DNA from 2 places in the Kitasatospora sp. NPDC059827 genome. Region 2 is predicted to be linked to the other one. Evidence: riboswitches for the same ligand, from Rfam matches in the RefSeq annotation. Region 2 holds a riboswitch; the other holds the start of a gene.
The links. Region 2 has a riboswitch for cobalamin ahead of ACFV8H_RS19850 (HoxN/HupN/NixA family nickel/cobalt transporter). Riboswitches for the same ligand answer to the same signal wherever they lie in the genome.
Positions count from the first base shown of each region.

Region 1: another riboswitch for cobalamin. It lies ahead of ACFV8H_RS04470 (CoA-acylating methylmalonate-semialdehyde dehydrogenase); the one in region 2 lies ahead of ACFV8H_RS19850 (HoxN/HupN/NixA family nickel/cobalt transporter).

Region 1 is NZ_JBHWIV010000004.1:197,509-205,111, forward strand. Features, by position in the region: gene ACFV8H_RS04460 (short-chain fatty acyl-CoA regulator family protein) at 1-706, shown strand, start outside; gene ACFV8H_RS04465 (hypothetical protein) at 853-1,074, shown strand; cobalamin riboswitch at 1,316-1,507, shown strand; gene ACFV8H_RS04470 (CoA-acylating methylmalonate-semialdehyde dehydrogenase) at 1,704-3,203, shown strand; gene ACFV8H_RS04475 (acyl-CoA dehydrogenase family protein) at 3,209-4,354, shown strand; gene ACFV8H_RS04480 (enoyl-CoA hydratase/isomerase family protein) at 4,354-5,418, shown strand; gene mmsB (3-hydroxyisobutyrate dehydrogenase) at 5,415-6,296, shown strand; gene ACFV8H_RS04490 (enoyl-CoA hydratase) at 6,293-7,066, shown strand; gene ACFV8H_RS04495 (hypothetical protein) at 7,145-7,306, opposite strand; gene ACFV8H_RS04500 (CsbD family protein) at 7,363-7,566, opposite strand.
Region 2 is NZ_JBHWIV010000029.1:19,556-27,158, reverse strand. Features, by position in the region: gene ACFV8H_RS19875 (CobW family GTP-binding protein) at 1-1,161, opposite strand, end outside; gene rpsN (30S ribosomal protein S14) at 1,167-1,472, opposite strand; gene rpmB (50S ribosomal protein L28) at 1,472-1,708, opposite strand; gene rpmG (50S ribosomal protein L33) at 1,874-2,038, shown strand; gene ACFV8H_RS19855 (type B 50S ribosomal protein L31) at 2,069-2,317, shown strand; gene ACFV8H_RS19850 (HoxN/HupN/NixA family nickel/cobalt transporter) at 2,390-3,511, opposite strand; cobalamin riboswitch at 3,543-3,737, opposite strand; gene ACFV8H_RS19845 (ArsR/SmtB family transcription factor) at 3,819-4,202, shown strand; gene ACFV8H_RS19840 (hypothetical protein) at 4,256-5,938, shown strand; gene ACFV8H_RS19835 (AAA family ATPase) at 6,116-7,603, opposite strand, start outside.

The sequences.
Region 1 (7,603 bases), on a different contig from region 2:
GGAACACGACGCGCTGCTCTCCGAACTCGCTGCCCAGGACAGCCCCGAAGGCTCGGCCGCGCACTCGCTCACCCGGATCGGCCTGGCCAACTACTTCGCCGCCGCCCTCGTCCTGCCCTACGCCGCGTTCCACGCCGAGGCCGAGTCCGCCCGCTACGACATCGAGCACCTCGCCGACCACTTCGGCGTCGGCTACGAGACGGTCTGCCACCGCCTCAGCACCTGCCAGCGCCCCGGTCTGCGCGGGGTGCCGTTCTCCTTCGTCCGGGTCGACCGGGCCGGGAACGTCTCCAAGCGGCAGTCCGCCACGCCCTTCCACTTCTCCCGCACCGGCGGCACCTGCCCGCTGTGGAACGTCTACGACGCCTTCGCCGCCCCGGGCCGGGTCCACGTCCAGGTCGCCGCCATGCCGGACGGGCGCCGCTACCTGTGGACGGCCCGGGCCGTCACCCGCTCGCCCGGTGGCTGGGGCCGACCCGGCAAGACCTTCGCGATCGGCCTCGGCTGCGAACTCCGGCACGCGGGACGGCTGGTGTACTCCGCGGGCCTGGACCTGGCCGACGAGGCCGCCGCCACCCCGATCGGCCTGGGCTGCAAGGTCTGCGAACGCCCGGCCTGCGCCCAGCGCTCGGCCCCGGCGATCGGCCGCCCGCTGGCCGTCGACGAGCACACCAGCACCTTCGTCCCGTACCCGGCGTCCTCCTGAGCGGTGCCGCACGGGGCGAGGAAGCCCCCGGAGGGCCGTCGGACGAGTACAACCACCTTTCCTGCCAGCGGGTTTGGCGGTATCGATCGGAGGGCATCGCCTGCCCGGAAGCCCCGTGTGCCACGGGCGGAAGTGAGGTGGGACGGATGGCCGGCGACGAGACGCCACAGCCCTTCGCGACGTTCTGCGGCAACTGCAACTGCGGTTGCCCCCAGGTGTTCCTGGACCGGGAGGCCCCGGCGGACCGGCGGGTGAGGATCACCGACGACTTCGGTCAGCAGATCCGGATGAGCGAGGACCAGTTCCGCGACCTGGTGCGCCAGGCCAAGGAGGGACTGCTGGACCTCTCGGCGGCTTCGGCCGGCTGACCGCGATCGAACGGCCCCCGGGGGCGGCGGTCCGATGACCCGCCGCCGGTCCGGCGAAGGGCCGTGGTCGCGGCCCGGGACTCGCCGATCGGTGTCGGGGGCATGGACACCTCGCTCTACGGGAACGCGTGGCCGACCTTGCGCTGTGGCTCGACCACCACCGGCCCGTCCTGGCCCTGTGACCCGTCGCGGCCCTGTGACCGTTCGGGCCCGCGCCGCGCGGCGGTGGGTCTGGACTTACTAGGACGTCCAACTATATGGTCGACGGCAGGTCCGCGGTGTCAGGGAAGCCGGTGTGAGTCCGGCACGGTCCCGCCACTGTGACCGGGGAGTTCGTCCTCGCAGATGACGGCCACTGGCAGCCAGCCGGGAAGGCCAGGGGGCGGGCGTGGATCCGGGAGTCAGGATACCGGCCGCGGATGATCCGTGTTTTCCACGAGGATGGAGACGACACGCATGACTCCGGGCCGCTGTTCCCGCTCCGCTGCCGTGCTGCCGACCGTCGGGGCCCATCGCCCCTGACGGTTCGTCACTTAACGCCTGCCGCAAGGGCGTACGACCGTACGTCCGATGCCGCGGCGTGCTCTCTCCATTCCTCCTCTCCCCACCCGTGACGAGAGAAGGAACCGATGGTCCGCGAACTGACCCACTTCATCGGCGGCAAGCGCGTCGCCGGGACGTCCGGCCGCTACGGCGACGTCTTCGACCCCAACACCGGCCGGGTGCAGGCCCGGGTGCCGCTGGCCGACTGGGCCGAGGTCGAGGCGGTGATCGCCGACGCCGCCCAGGCCCAGCCCGCGTGGGCGGCCTGGAACCCGCAGCGGCGGGCGCGGGTGCTGCTGCGCTTCCTGCAACTGGTCGAGCAGGAGAAGGAGGAACTGGCCCGGCTGCTCTCCGCCGAGCACGGCAAGACCGTGGCCGACGCCCACGGTGACCTCCAACGCGGCCTGGAGGTGGTGGAGTTCGCCGCCGGGATCCCGCACCTGTTGAAGGGCGAGTTCACCGACAACGCCGGCACCGGCATCGACGTCTACTCGATGCGCCAGCCGCTCGGCGTGGTCGCCGGTATCACGCCGTTCAACTTCCCGGCGATGATCCCGCTGTGGAAGGCCGCGCCCGCGCTGGCCTGCGGCAACTCCTTCGTTCTCAAGCCCTCCGAGCGGGACCCGTCGGTGCCGCTGCGGCTGGCCGAGCTGTTTCTGGAGGCCGGGCTGCCGCCGGGCGTGCTCAACGTGGTCAACGGTGGCAAGGAGGCGGTGGACACCCTGCTGGAGGACGAGCGGGTGCAGGCCGTCGGCTTCGTCGGCTCCACTCCGATCGCCCAGTACGTCTATGCGACGGCGGCCGCCCACGGGAAGCGGGCGCAGTGCTTCGGTGGCGCGAAGAACCACATGATCGTGATGCCGGACGCGGACCTCGACCAGGCCGCCGACGCGCTGATCGGCGCCGGCTACGGCTCGGCGGGGGAGCGCTGCATGGCGATCTCGGTGGCCGTCCCGGTGGGGGAGGAGACCGCGGACGCGCTGGTGGCCAAGCTGGTCGAGCGGATCGCCGCGCTCAAGGTCGGCCGCTCGGACGATCCGGCGGCTGACTTCGGCCCGCTGGTCGGCGCCGACGCGCTGGAGCGGGTCCGCGGGTACCTCGACCTCGGGGTCCGGGAGGGCGCCGAACTCGTCGTCGACGGGCGGGACTTCCGGCTGGAGGGCCACGAGGGCGGTTACTTCCTCGGCGCCTCGCTGTTCGACCGGGTGACCCCGGAGATGCGCGTCCACCGGGAGGAGATCTTCGGCCCGGTGCTCACCGTGGTCCGCGCCGCCGACTACGAGGAGGCGCTGCGGCTGCCCAGCGAGCACGAGTTCGGCAACGGCGTGGCCATCTACACCCGGGACGGCGACACCGCCCGGGACTTCGCCCGCCGGGTGAACACCGGCATGGTCGGTGTCAACGTGCCGATCCCGGTGCCGATCGCCTACCACACCTTCGGCGGCTGGAAGCGCTCCGCCTTCGGCGACCTCAACCAGCACGGTCCGGACTCGATCCGCTTCTACACCCGCACCCGCACCGTCACCTCGCGCTGGCCCTCCGGGGTCAAGGAGGGCGCGAGCTTCACCATGCCGACGATGGGGTGAACGCCGTGCACACCAGTGAACTGACGGAGGATCAGGTCGCGATCGCCGAGGCCGTCGGAGCCTTCGCCGCCGAGTGCCTGGCCCCGCACGCGGTCGAGTGGGACCGGACCAAGCACTTCCCGGTGGACGTGCTGCGCAAGGCCGCCGACCTCGGCCTCGCCGGGGTCTACGTCCGGGAGGACGTCGGCGGCTCCCAACTCTCCCGGCTCGACGGCGTGGTGGCCTTCGAGGCACTGGCGGGCGGCTGCCCGTCCGTTGCCGCCTACCTGTCCATCCACAACATGGTCGGCTGGATGGTCGACCGCTACGGCAGCGAGGACCAGCGCCACCGCTGGCTGCCCGCGCTCTGCACCGCCGAGGACCTGGGCAGCTACTGCCTCACCGAACCCGGCGCCGGCTCCGACGCCGCCGCGCTCGCCACCCGGGCGGTGCGCGACGGCGACCACTGGGTGCTGGACGGCGTCAAGCAGTTCATCTCCGGCGCGGGCGCGGCCCGGGTGTACGTGGTGATGGCGCGCACCGGCGGCCCGGGCGCCGCCGGGGTGTCCGCCTTCGTGGTGGAGCGGGACGACCCCGGGCTCTCCTTCGGCCCCGACGAGCGGAAGATGGGCTGGAACGCCCAGCCCACCCGCCAGGTCGTCCTGGACGGCGTCCGGCTGCCCGCCGACCGCCTGCTCGGCGGCGAGGGCGAGGGCTTCCGGATCGCCATGGCCGGCCTGAACGGCGGCCGGCTCGGCATCGCCGCCTGCTCGCTCGGCGGTGCCCAGAGCGCCCTGGAACGCACCACCGTCCACCTCGCCGACCGGGAGGCCTTCGGCGCCCGGCTGCTGCACACCCAGGCGCTGCAGTTCCGGCTCGCCGACATGGCCACCGAGTTGGAGGCCGCCCGGGCGCTGCTCTGGCGGGCCGCCGCGGCTCTGGACCGGGGCGACCGGCGGGCACCGCAGCTGTGCGCGATGGCCAAGCGGCACGCCACCGACACCGGCTTCGAGGTGGCCAACCAGGCGCTCCAACTCCACGGCGGCTACGGCTACCTGGCCGAGTACGGCATCGAGAAGATCGTCCGCGACCTGCGGGTGCACCAGATCCTGGAAGGGACCAACGAGATCATGCGCGTCATCGTCGCCCGCGGTCTGATCGGAGCCGCCTGATGAGTGCCGAGGAGGTCCTGGTCCACCGCGAGGGCCGGGCCGGGCTGATCGTCCTCAACCGCCCCAAGGCGCTCAACGCCCTCACCCACGGCATGGTCCGGCGCATCGCGCGCGCCCTGGACGACTGGGAGCACGACCCGGCCGTGGCCACCGTGGTGATCACCGGCGCCGGCGAGCGCGGGCTCTGCGCGGGCGGCGACATCGTGGCCATCCACCGCGCCGCCTCCGGCGGGGATCAGGGCGCCGCCGAGGAGTTCTGGCGCGACGAGTACCACCTCAACGCCCGGATCGCCCGCTACCCCAAGCCCTACGTGGCCGTGATGGACGGCATCGTGATGGGCGGCGGAGTCGGCGTCTCCGCCCACGGCAGCGTCCGGATCGTCACCGAACGCACCAGGATCGCCCTGCCGGAGACCGGGATCGGCTTCGTCCCCGACGTCGGCGGCACCTACCTGCTCGCCCTCGCCCCCGGCGAACTCGGCACCCACCTGGCCCTGACGGCCGGCTCCGTCGGCGCCGCGGACGCCCTGCTCTGCGGGCTCGCCGACCACCACGTCCCCGCCGAACGCCTCCCGGCGCTGCTGGACGACCTGGCCGAACGACCCGTGCACGACGCCCTGGAACGGCACGTCGCCGCCGCGCCGCCCGGTCCGCTGGCCGGGCAGCGGGGTTGGATCGACCGCTGCTACGCGGCCGGTTCCGTCGAGGAGATCCTCGACCGGCTCGGCGACAGCGGCGAACCGGAGGCGAAGGCGGCCGCCGACCGGATCGCGGCCAACTCCCCGAGCGCCGTGAAGGCGACGCTCGCCGCCCTGCGCCGGGCCCGGGCGCTCGGCCCGCTGGAAGCGGTGCTCGACCAGGAGTACCGGATCTCCTGCGCGGCACTCGCCACCCCGGACCTCGCGGAGGGCATCCGGGCCCAGGTGATCGACAAGGACCGCTCACCGCGCTGGCACCCGGCCACCCTGGCCGAGGTCGAGGACGCCGTCGTGGCCCGCTACTTCGCCCCGCTCGGCGAGCGCGAACTCGGCCTCGCCGCCACCACACCCCTGGAGCGCTGGTGACCCTCGCGATCGGATTCGTCGGACTCGGCAACATGGGCGGCCCGATGGCCGCCAACCTGGTCAAGGCCGGTCACCGGGTGACCGGTTACGACCTCTCGGCCGCCGCCCGGGAGCGGGCGGCCGCCCACGGCGTGACGGTGGCCGGCTCGGCGGCGGAGGCCGTCACCGACGCCGAGGTGGTGCTCACCATGCTGCCGACGGGACGTCATGTCCTGGATGCCTACGAGGAGTTGACGCTCGCGGCGAGCGGGGCGCTGTTCGTGGACTGCTCCACCGTCGCGGTCGGCGACGCCCGGGTGGCCGCGGACCTCGCCCGTACGGTCGGGCACCGGGCCGTGGACGCGCCGGTCTCCGGCGGCGTCCCCGGAGCCGAGGCCGCGAGCCTGACCTTCATGGCCGGCGGGGATGAGGCCGAGTTCGCCGAGGCGGAACCGGTGCTGGCCGCGATGGGCCGCAAGGTGGTGCACTGCGGAGGCTCCGGCGCAGGGCAGGCCGCGAAGATCTGCAACAACATGATCCTCGGCGTCTCGATGATCGCGGTGAGCGAGGCCTTCGTCCTCGGCGAGCGCCTCGGCCTCAGCCACCAGGCGCTCTACGAGGTCGCCTCCACCGCCTCCGGCCAGTGCTGGGCGCTCACCACCAACTGCCCCGTCCCCGGGCCGGTGCCGACCAGCCCGGCCAACCGCGACTACGCCGCCGGGTTCGCGGCCGCCCTGATGGCCAAGGACCTGGGGCTGGCCGCCGACGCCGCCACCGCGACCGCCGCGCCGACCGAACTCGGCCGCCGGGCAGCCGAGTTGTTCGCCGACTTCGCCCGGGGCGAGGGCGGCGGTCTGGACTTCTCCGCCATCATCACCACGCTGAGGGAGCGCGTATGACGTACGGGACGATCCTGGTCGAGCGCAAGGGCCGGGTCGGGCTGATCACCCTCGACCGGCCGAAGGCGCTGAACGCGCTGAACACCCGGCTGATGAACGAAGTCGTCGCGGCGGCAACGGAGTTCGACCGGGACCCGGAGATCGGCTGCCTGCTGCTGACCGGCTCGGCGAAGGCCTTCGCGGCCGGTGCGGACATCAAGGAGATGCAGTCCCTCGACTTCGTCGACGCCTACCTCGGCGACTGGTTCGCCGCCTGGGACCGCTTCGCGGCCCTGCGCAAGCCCGTGGTCGCGGCGGTCGCGGGCTACGCGCTGGGCGGCGGCTGCGAGTTGGCGATGATGTGCGACATCCTGCTGGCCGCGGACACCGCGAAGTTCGGCCAGCCGGAGATCAAGCTCGGGGTGATCCCGGGTATCGGCGGCTCGCAGCGCCTCACCCGCGCCGTCGGCAAGGCCAAGGCGATGGACCTGTGCCTCACCGGCCGGATGATGGGCGCCGAGGAGGCCGAGCGGGCCGGCCTGGTCGCCCGGATCGTCCCGGCCGACCAGCTGCTCACCGAGGCGCTGGCCACCGCCGAGACCGTCGCGGCGATGTCCACCCCGGCGGCGGTCATGCTCAAGGAGAGCGTCAACCGCTCCTTCGAGACGGCGCTCGCCGAGGGCGTCCGCTTCGAACGCCGGCTGTTCCACTCGGTGTTCGCCGCGGCTGACCAGAAGGAGGGCATGGCCGCCTTCGCCGAGAAGCGGGCGCCGAAGTTCGAGAACCGCTGACGCCGGGGGCGGCGGGCCGAGGCCGGGGCCGGGGTCGGGTGATCGACCCGGCCCCGGCCCTTCCCCGATGGCCGCGTCCTACCTCCCGGCGCGTCGGCCGCCGAGCCGCAGGCCGCCGAACACCAGGCCGCCCACGAAGAGGACGATCCCGATCAGGAGCAGCCACAGCAGCCCCTTCACCAGGACGCCCACGAAGCCGAACACCACCGCGATGAGCAGGATGAACAGGAGCAGTGCCATGTCGTTCCCCTTCCGCTTCCTCGCCTCGTCCTCGTGCCCGCCGGTGGGCGCCGCCGTCAGCGCTCGCGCCCGAAGGCGCCCTTGACCCGGTCGGCGGCGCCGCGCACGGCGTCCTTGACGTCGTCCGCGGCCTGCTCGGCCTTCGATTCGACCTGATCGGCCTGACCCTCGCCCTTGAGCTTCTGGTCGCCGGTCACGTCCCCGGCCTTCTCCTTGGCCTTGCCGGCCAGCTCCCGCGCCTTGTTCGACAGGCTGCCCATCCGGTCCTCCCATGGTCCCTCGTTCGTCGGCGACGTG
Region 2 (7,603 bases):
GACGGGGTCGAGGAGGTCCCGGAAGCCGTCCGGAAGGGCCTTCCAGCCGGGTTCGCCGGCGGCGAGTTCGGCGTCGGTGAGCAGGCAGGAGTCGAGCAGTTCGGTGAGGCCGTCGACGTCCAGCCCCTCCGCGGTGAAGCTGAGCTGCTGCACCCGGTCCCCGTGCAGGGGGTGCCAGTCGAGGGCGGCCGCGGCGCGGCGGGCCGGCGGGTAGAGGTCCCAGGCGGCGTCGGGCAGGGCGATCAGCCAGGGCCCGCACTCCTCGACCGCGAGGTTGGCCCCGGCCGCGTCCCAGGCGAGCATCAGGTCGGGCCGGTTGGCGAGCCAGAACCGGCCGCGGCTGCGCTGGGCGGCCGGGACGAGCAGTTCGAGGGCCCGGTGCAGCCGTTCCGGGTGCAGCGGCCGGCGGCGCTCCCAGACCAGGGTGCTCACCCCGGCCTCGTCGCTCTCCTGGGGGAGCAGCGCGACCGCCGGGTTGACGCGGTCGCGCGCGGCGGCCACGTCGAAGCCGCCGAGGGCGGCCCGGGCGAGCGCACCGGTGCCGAGCCGGACCACCCGGGCGGTCGGGTGGAGCTGGCGCAGCAGCGCGAGCCCCGGCGCGTGCGCGGTGGCGCGCGGCACGGCGAGCGTGGTGGCGTACTCGACCTGGTGGGCGAGCGCCTCGGCGCGGGTGCGTTCGTCCCGGGCGGCGGTGTGCTGCCCGTGCTCCACCAGCTCGTCGGGCACGGAGAGTTCGCCGATCAGCCGGTCCGGGTCGACGGCGGTGACCACGCCCGCGAGTTCGATCGCCTCCGCCAGGGGGCGGCCGTCCACCTCACCCCCGGCGAGCACCTCGACCGCGGGGTGCGGGTCGCTGCCGCCCCAGAGTTCGACCACCGCGAGCCCGTACCGGCCGCCGTCGGCGAGTTCCAGCAGCCGGGGCAACAGGTCCTCGCGCAGGGCGCAGCACGGGCAGTCGTTCACCAGCGGGACCGAGTCGGTGTCGAACGCCCCGCCGGCGTCCCGCAGTTCGCGGTGGACCAGGCCGCGCGCGGCGTCCCGCAGGTCGTGCCGCAGCACCACGGCGTCCACTGCGGCGGCCGTCAACTCCTGGACGGCGGCCCGGCGTTCGTCCGGGTGCAGCCCGGCGACCACCACCACCGGGAGCCTGGTGCCGTCCATGTCGCTCACCAGCTCGCCTTGCGCACGCCCGGCAGGTGTCCGGCGTGGGCGTGGACGCGCAGGTTGACCCGGGAGAGGCCGAAGGCGCGCAGGTAGCCGCGCGGCCGGCCGTCGACGGCATCGCGGTTGCGGACCCTGGTGGGGCTCGCGTCGCGGGGCTGGCGGGCGAGTTCGGCCTGGGCGGCGGCGCGCTCGGCCGGGGCGGTGCCGGGGTGGGCGATGAGCCGCTTGAGTTCGGCCCGGCGTTCGGCGTAGCGGGCGACGATCACTCGCCGCTGCTCGTTCTTGGCGATCTTGCTCTGCTTGGCCATCAGACCTTCCCCCCTCGGGCGCGGATGCGGGCGACGGCGGCCTCGACGCCGATCGCGTCGACGGTCTTGATCCCCTTGGCGCTCAGCACCAGCCGGACGTACCGGCCCTCACTGGGCAGCCAGTAGCGCTTGCGCTGGATGTTGGGGTCGAAGCGGCGCGGGGTGCGGCGGTGCGAGTGCGAGATCGCGTTGCCGAAGCCGGGCCGGCGGCCGGTGAGCCGGCAGTGGGCGGACATGGGTGCTCCCTGGCGTCCGGGAATGGGCAGGACGGAGGTCACGTTACACCAGATGAAAATGACATCCATTTCGGTGTACGGTTCCGATCCAGCCCCGCGAACCCCGCACCAGAAGGCCCCGAGCGACCGAGAGTCCACGGGCCCGAGACCCCAGGAGGACGCCCGATGGCCCGCAGCGAACTGCGCCCCGTGATCAAGCTCCGCTCCACCGCCGGCACCGGCTACACGTACGTGACCCGCAAGAACCGCCGCAACGACCCGGACCGGATGGTCCTGCGCAAGTACGACCCGGTCGCGGGCCGGCACGTCGACTTCCGCGAAGAGCGCTGACCGCACGAACCCCCTCGGAGGAGCCCCGCCATGAAGCCCGGAATCCACCCCGCCTACCGCCCGGTCGTCTTCCGCGACAAGGTCGGCGGCCTCGCCTTCCTCACCCGCTCCACGGTCACCGGTGACCGCACGGTCGAGTGGGAGGACGGCAACACCTACCCGGTGATCGACGTCGAGATCTCCTCGGCGAGCCACCCCTTCTACACCGGCCAGTCCCGGGTGCTCGACACCGCCGGCCGGGTCGAGCAGTTCCGCCGCCGCTACGGCGACCGGCACTGACGGCGGAACGCGAACGGCGCCTCCCCGGCTCGGGGAGGCGCCGTTCGCGACGCGTGGGGACTGCCGCCACGGCTACTGCTGCTGCGTGGGCGTCCAGCGCTTCTCGACGCCCGCCAGCTTCCAGTACGCGATGGCGATCGCCCACACCACCACGAACAGCCCGGCGATCGCGTAGCCGACGTTGTCCAGCGAGATGTCCGCGATGAACCCGGTCACCGGGTCGGTCAGGTCGAGCTTCTCGTGCAGCACGCCGACCAGCTCGATGGTGCCGATGATGAAGGCCACCGCGATCGACAGCCCGGTGATGGTCAGGTTGTAGTACACCTTGCGCACCGGGTTGGAGAAGGCCCACTGGTACGCGAAGTTCATGAACGTCCCGTCCAGGGTGTCGAACAGGCTCATCCCGGCCGCGAACAGCAGCGGCAGGCAGACGATCGCGTACCAGGGCAGCCCGGCCGCCGCGCCCGAACCGGCCATCACCATCAGGGTGACCTCGGTCGCGGTGTCGAAGCCCAGGCCCAGCACCATGCCGACCGGGAACATCTGCCCGGGCCGGGTGATCGAGCGGGTCGCCCGGTTCAGGATCCGGGCCATGAAGCCGCGCGAGTCGAGGTGCGCCTCCAGCTCCGACTCGTCGAACTGCCCGGCCCGCATCGAGCGGAACACCTTGAGGATGCCGAGCAGCGCCGCCAGGTTGAGCGCGCCGATCAGGTAGAGGAAGGCGCCGGAGGCCGTGGTGCCGACCAGCCCGAGCCACTTGTGGGTGGCCGAGTCGTCGTCCATCAGCGTGTTCGCCAGCTGGGCGCCGCCCGCCACCAGGGCGGCCATGACGACCACCATCGAGGAGTGGCCGAGCGCGAACCAGAAGCCGACCGAGACCGGCCGCTTGCCGTCCGCCATCAGCTTGCGGGTGGTGTTGTCGATCACCGCGATGTGGTCGGCGTCGAAGGCGTGCCGCATGCCGAGGGTGTAGGCCGTGATGCCCAGGCCCACCCCGAAGACCTGGGTGCCGACGGCGTAGTTGTGCGGCGCGACCAGGAAGACGAGGGTCCCGAAGGCCACCACGTGCATGGCCAGGATCACCCCCATCAACCCGGCGGTCCGGAGGGTGTCCTCGCGCTTCCACCGGAAGGTGGGCAGTACGGAGGGGGCGGGGCCCGCCTCGGCGGGCGCGGCGGTTTCGGGCAGGGTCATCTTCGGATCACGCTCCAGCACCTCGTGGAATGACTTCGTGAGATGCCGTGGCCGGTCTCCTGGCTCACGGGGCTTCCCGACCCGCCTTCCCAGGTGCACGAAGCACCCAGTGGCACGTGGATCCGGACGACTGTCCCCCGATCACAGTGGCGAGGGCCGCTCCGGAATGGGACCCGTTGAGGGTCCGTCACCGGTCTTCCCGAGCACCACGGCGGGGAACACCGTAGGGGCAGGACCACACCCTCGCAAGGTTGCGCACCTGTGCAGGTGTCCAGGATCACAGGTCGTGAGCTGCCAGAATGTCCGCATGCATCTCGTACCGGCCGACCGCGCGGGCCACCGCACCATCGACGGACACCGGGTCTGCGAGGCCATCGCCGCCATCGGGGACACCGCCCACGTCCGGACCTGGGCCGAGCGGTTCTCCCTGCTCTCCGACCCCGGCCGGCTCGCCCTGCTGCTCGCCCTCCACCGGGCCGGCCCGCTCGCCGTCAGCGACCTGGCGGTCGCCACCGGCATGCGCGACCCGGCCGTCTCCCAGGCCCTGCGACTGCTCCGCACGGCGGGCGTGGTCACCGGCGACAAGGACGGACGCGTGGTGCGCTACCGGCTCGTGGACGACGCCCTGCGCCCCCTCCTCGACGAGTGCGCCGCCGCCGACCACGAGGAGCCCGCCGCGGCGGCGGGCTGACCGACACTCGGCAAACCACGCCGGGGGCGCGGCGGGGTGAGTACGATCACGATGTGCCGTCCCACCCCCACGTCTGGCCCGCCGACCGCTGGAACACCCGCCCGGTCAAGGCCCGCGTGCTGGCGGTCGCCCGCACCCTCACCTCGGCGACCCGGGTCCTGGACGTCCTCACCCTGCTCGACCCGGACGGCATCGAGCGGTACTTCACCGTCAACCCCGGCTCCGCCTTCGCCGACCGCGCCCTGGACGAGTACCTCCACGGCCTGCCCGGCTACACCGTGCTGGACTGGGAGGACGCCGTCCGCCACCGCTTCGACCTGGCCGTCGCCTGCGCCGTCCACGCCTCCATGCACCGGCTGGACGCCCGCCTGGTCGTCCTCCCGCACGGTGCCGGCTACAACCGCCTGGTCACCGAGTCCACCGGCGACGCGGTCAGCTCCGCCGGCCTCTCCCGCAACGAACTCACCCACCGCGGAGAGGTGTTCGTCGACGTCCTCGGCCTCTCCCACCCCGAACAGCTGGACCGGCTGCGGGCCTCCTGCCCCGAGGCCCTGGACGTCGCCGAGGTCGTCGGCGACCCGTGCTTCGACCGGATCCTGCGCAGCCGACGCTCCCGCGACGGCTACCGCGCCGCCCTCGGTGCCGTCGACGGCCGCCGACTCGTCGTCGTCGACTCCACCTGGAGCGAGCACTCGTTATTCGGCCGTCACCCCGACCTGCCGCAGCGGCTGGTCCGCCAACTGCCCGCCGACGAGTACGCGGTGGCCGTCGTGCTGCACCCCAACATCTGGAGCCGGCACGACCCGGCGGCCCTGCTCGACGACGCCCGGCGGATGGGCCTGCGCCTCGTCCCGCCCCACCAGGGCTGGCAGGCCGCCCTCGTCGCCGCCGACGTCATGATCGGCGACCACGGCTCGGTCTCCTTCTACGGCGCCGCCCTGCGACGGCCCACGATGATCGTCGCCACCGGCGCCGCCGAACTCGACCCGCGGTCCCCCAGCTACGCCTTCGGCCAGGCCGCACCCGTCCTCGACCCCGACGGCGACCTCGCCGCCCAACTCGAACTCGCCCTGGCCCGGACCCCGGACGACCGCACCGACCTGACCGCCATCACCGACCGCTCGCTCGCCCACCGCGGCGAATCCGCCCGACTGCTGCGCCCACTGCTCTACTCCTTCCTCGACGGCCTCGACGAGCCCGCCGGCGAACCCGTCCTGCCGCCCTACCCCAAGCCCGCGCCCCGGCCCGGAGGCGGCGAAGGGCCGAGCGCGTACGACGTCGAGGGCAAGAGCGAGGGGACGGAGGTCAGCCTGCGGCGCTACCCCTTCCACCCCGACGACCACACCCCGCGCGGCTTCCACGCCCTCACCGACGACCACCCGGGCGACGCCCTGCGGTACACCGCCGAAGTCCTCGCCCGCACCGAGGCCCGGGCCGAACGCCCCGCCGTCGACTGGCTCGCCGACACCGCCCTCGAACTGCCCGGCCTCGCCGTCGCGGTGGCCGCCCTCGGCCCGGCCCGGCACCTGCTCCGGCTGCCCGGCGGCCGACTCCTCGAAGCCCACGCCGCACGCGACTTCGGCAGCCCCGAGCCCGTCCTCGACCCCCTGCTGCTCGGCTCCGCCGTCGCCTGCTGGCTCTCCGACGGCGGCGACCCGGCCGGCCTGCCCGAACACGGCCTCACCGTCCGCACCGGCCGGCACTGCACCCGGGTCGCCTTCACCGCCGGGCCCTGACCGGCCCCGGGCCTTAGGCCCTGTCCGGTCGATCTTGTCGGATCAGCCCGCGGCGGTGGGCGCCCGGCTGGGCGTGCGCCCGGATCGTCCTCGTACTGGGTGTACTCGGGCGATTCGGGCGTGCGGCCAGGCGGGATGCCCGGCGTCGCGGGCCCGGCAAGATCGGCCGGACAGGGCCTAACCGGCCAGCTCCCGCAGCCGGGCCCGGCTCCGCGCCGCCAACTCCGGGTCGTCCAGTTCCTCGGCGAGGGCGAGCAGCAGGGTGTGCGCCTGGGCCTCCTTCGGGTACGCCTTGCGTTCCTCGGCCCGCCGGACGCAGTCGCCCGCGTCCGCGACGGCCAGGTCGAGCCGGCCGAGCGCGCGGTGGGCCCGGGCGCGGACCAGCGGCAGCTTCATCAGCATGTCCCGGTCGTCCGTGTCCACGGCCCGGGCACCGGCCTCCGCGAGCACGGCCAGCGCCTCCTCCGGGCGGCCGTCGGCGATCAGGGCCTGCGCCAAGTTGTAGCTCTGCACGATCTCGCCGTGGGCATCGCCCCGGTTCTCCTCCAGCGCCAGCGTGAACCGCTCGACGGCGTCACCGGGCCGGCCGTCGGCCAGGCACAGCAGGCCGTCCGTCTCGTACAGCACGCCCACCACCTGGCGGTTGGCCACCAGCGGCACCTGCTCGGTGGCGAGCGCCAGCTGCTCGGCGGCGAGCCGGAACTCCTGGCGCTCGTAATGCGCCCGGGCCAGCTGGTTGTGCATCCGGACCACCGCGTCCGGGTTGTTGGCCCACCGGGCCGACTCGATGCCGGTCCGGTGGGTGGCGATCCAGTCCTCGTAGAGCTTCCGACCGTGGTAGAGCGGCCACAGCGACTCGCACAGCCACCACGCCTCGTCGTGCCACTGCTGGTCGGCCGCAGCCTTCACCACCGCTCGCAGGTTCGCCCGTTCCGCGTGCAGCCACTCCAGCGCGTCCGCTCCGGACGGGAAGCCGGGCAGAGCGTCGCCGGTCGGGTCCTGCAACCGGAGCCGAGGCCCGGTCGCCCGGTCGGCCACCGACGCCCTGCCCCGGTAGTACGCCACCGCCCGCGCCAGCAGCTCGGTGCGGTCGGGCAGTTCACGGGCGCAGACGTAGGCGTGGGTGCGCACCACCTCGTGGACCTGGAAGCGGTCGTCCACCCCCTGGTCGACGACCACGTCCAGGAGGTGTACGGCACACAGCTCGTCCAGGGCGTCCTCCGCCCGTTCGATGCCCACCGCGGCCGCCAGTTCGGCCGACACGAACGGGCCCGGGTGCACACCGATCAGGTGGTAGAGCGCCCGCCCCTGCGGCGAGAGCCGCTCGTACACCGGGTCGTACGTTCCCCGCAGGTTCCCCTCGTCGTTGTCCAGCACCGCCAACCTGCCCTCCTGGTGGGACAGTTCGGCGATCACCTGACCCACCGACAACCGGCCCCGGCGCAGCAGCTGGCTGCCGACCGCGTTCAGCGCGATCGGCAGCCCGTCGCAACGCTCCACCAGCGCCGCCACCTCGTCGTCGGTGCCGCGCTCGGCGCTCAGCCAGCCCCGCACCAGAGCGGCCGCGGCCGTCGCGCCCAGGCGGTCCAGCTGCCGCACCTCGGCACCGTCCATCCGCAACGCGTCCAGCCGCCGCCGACTCGCCACCACCACCATCCCGCTGGA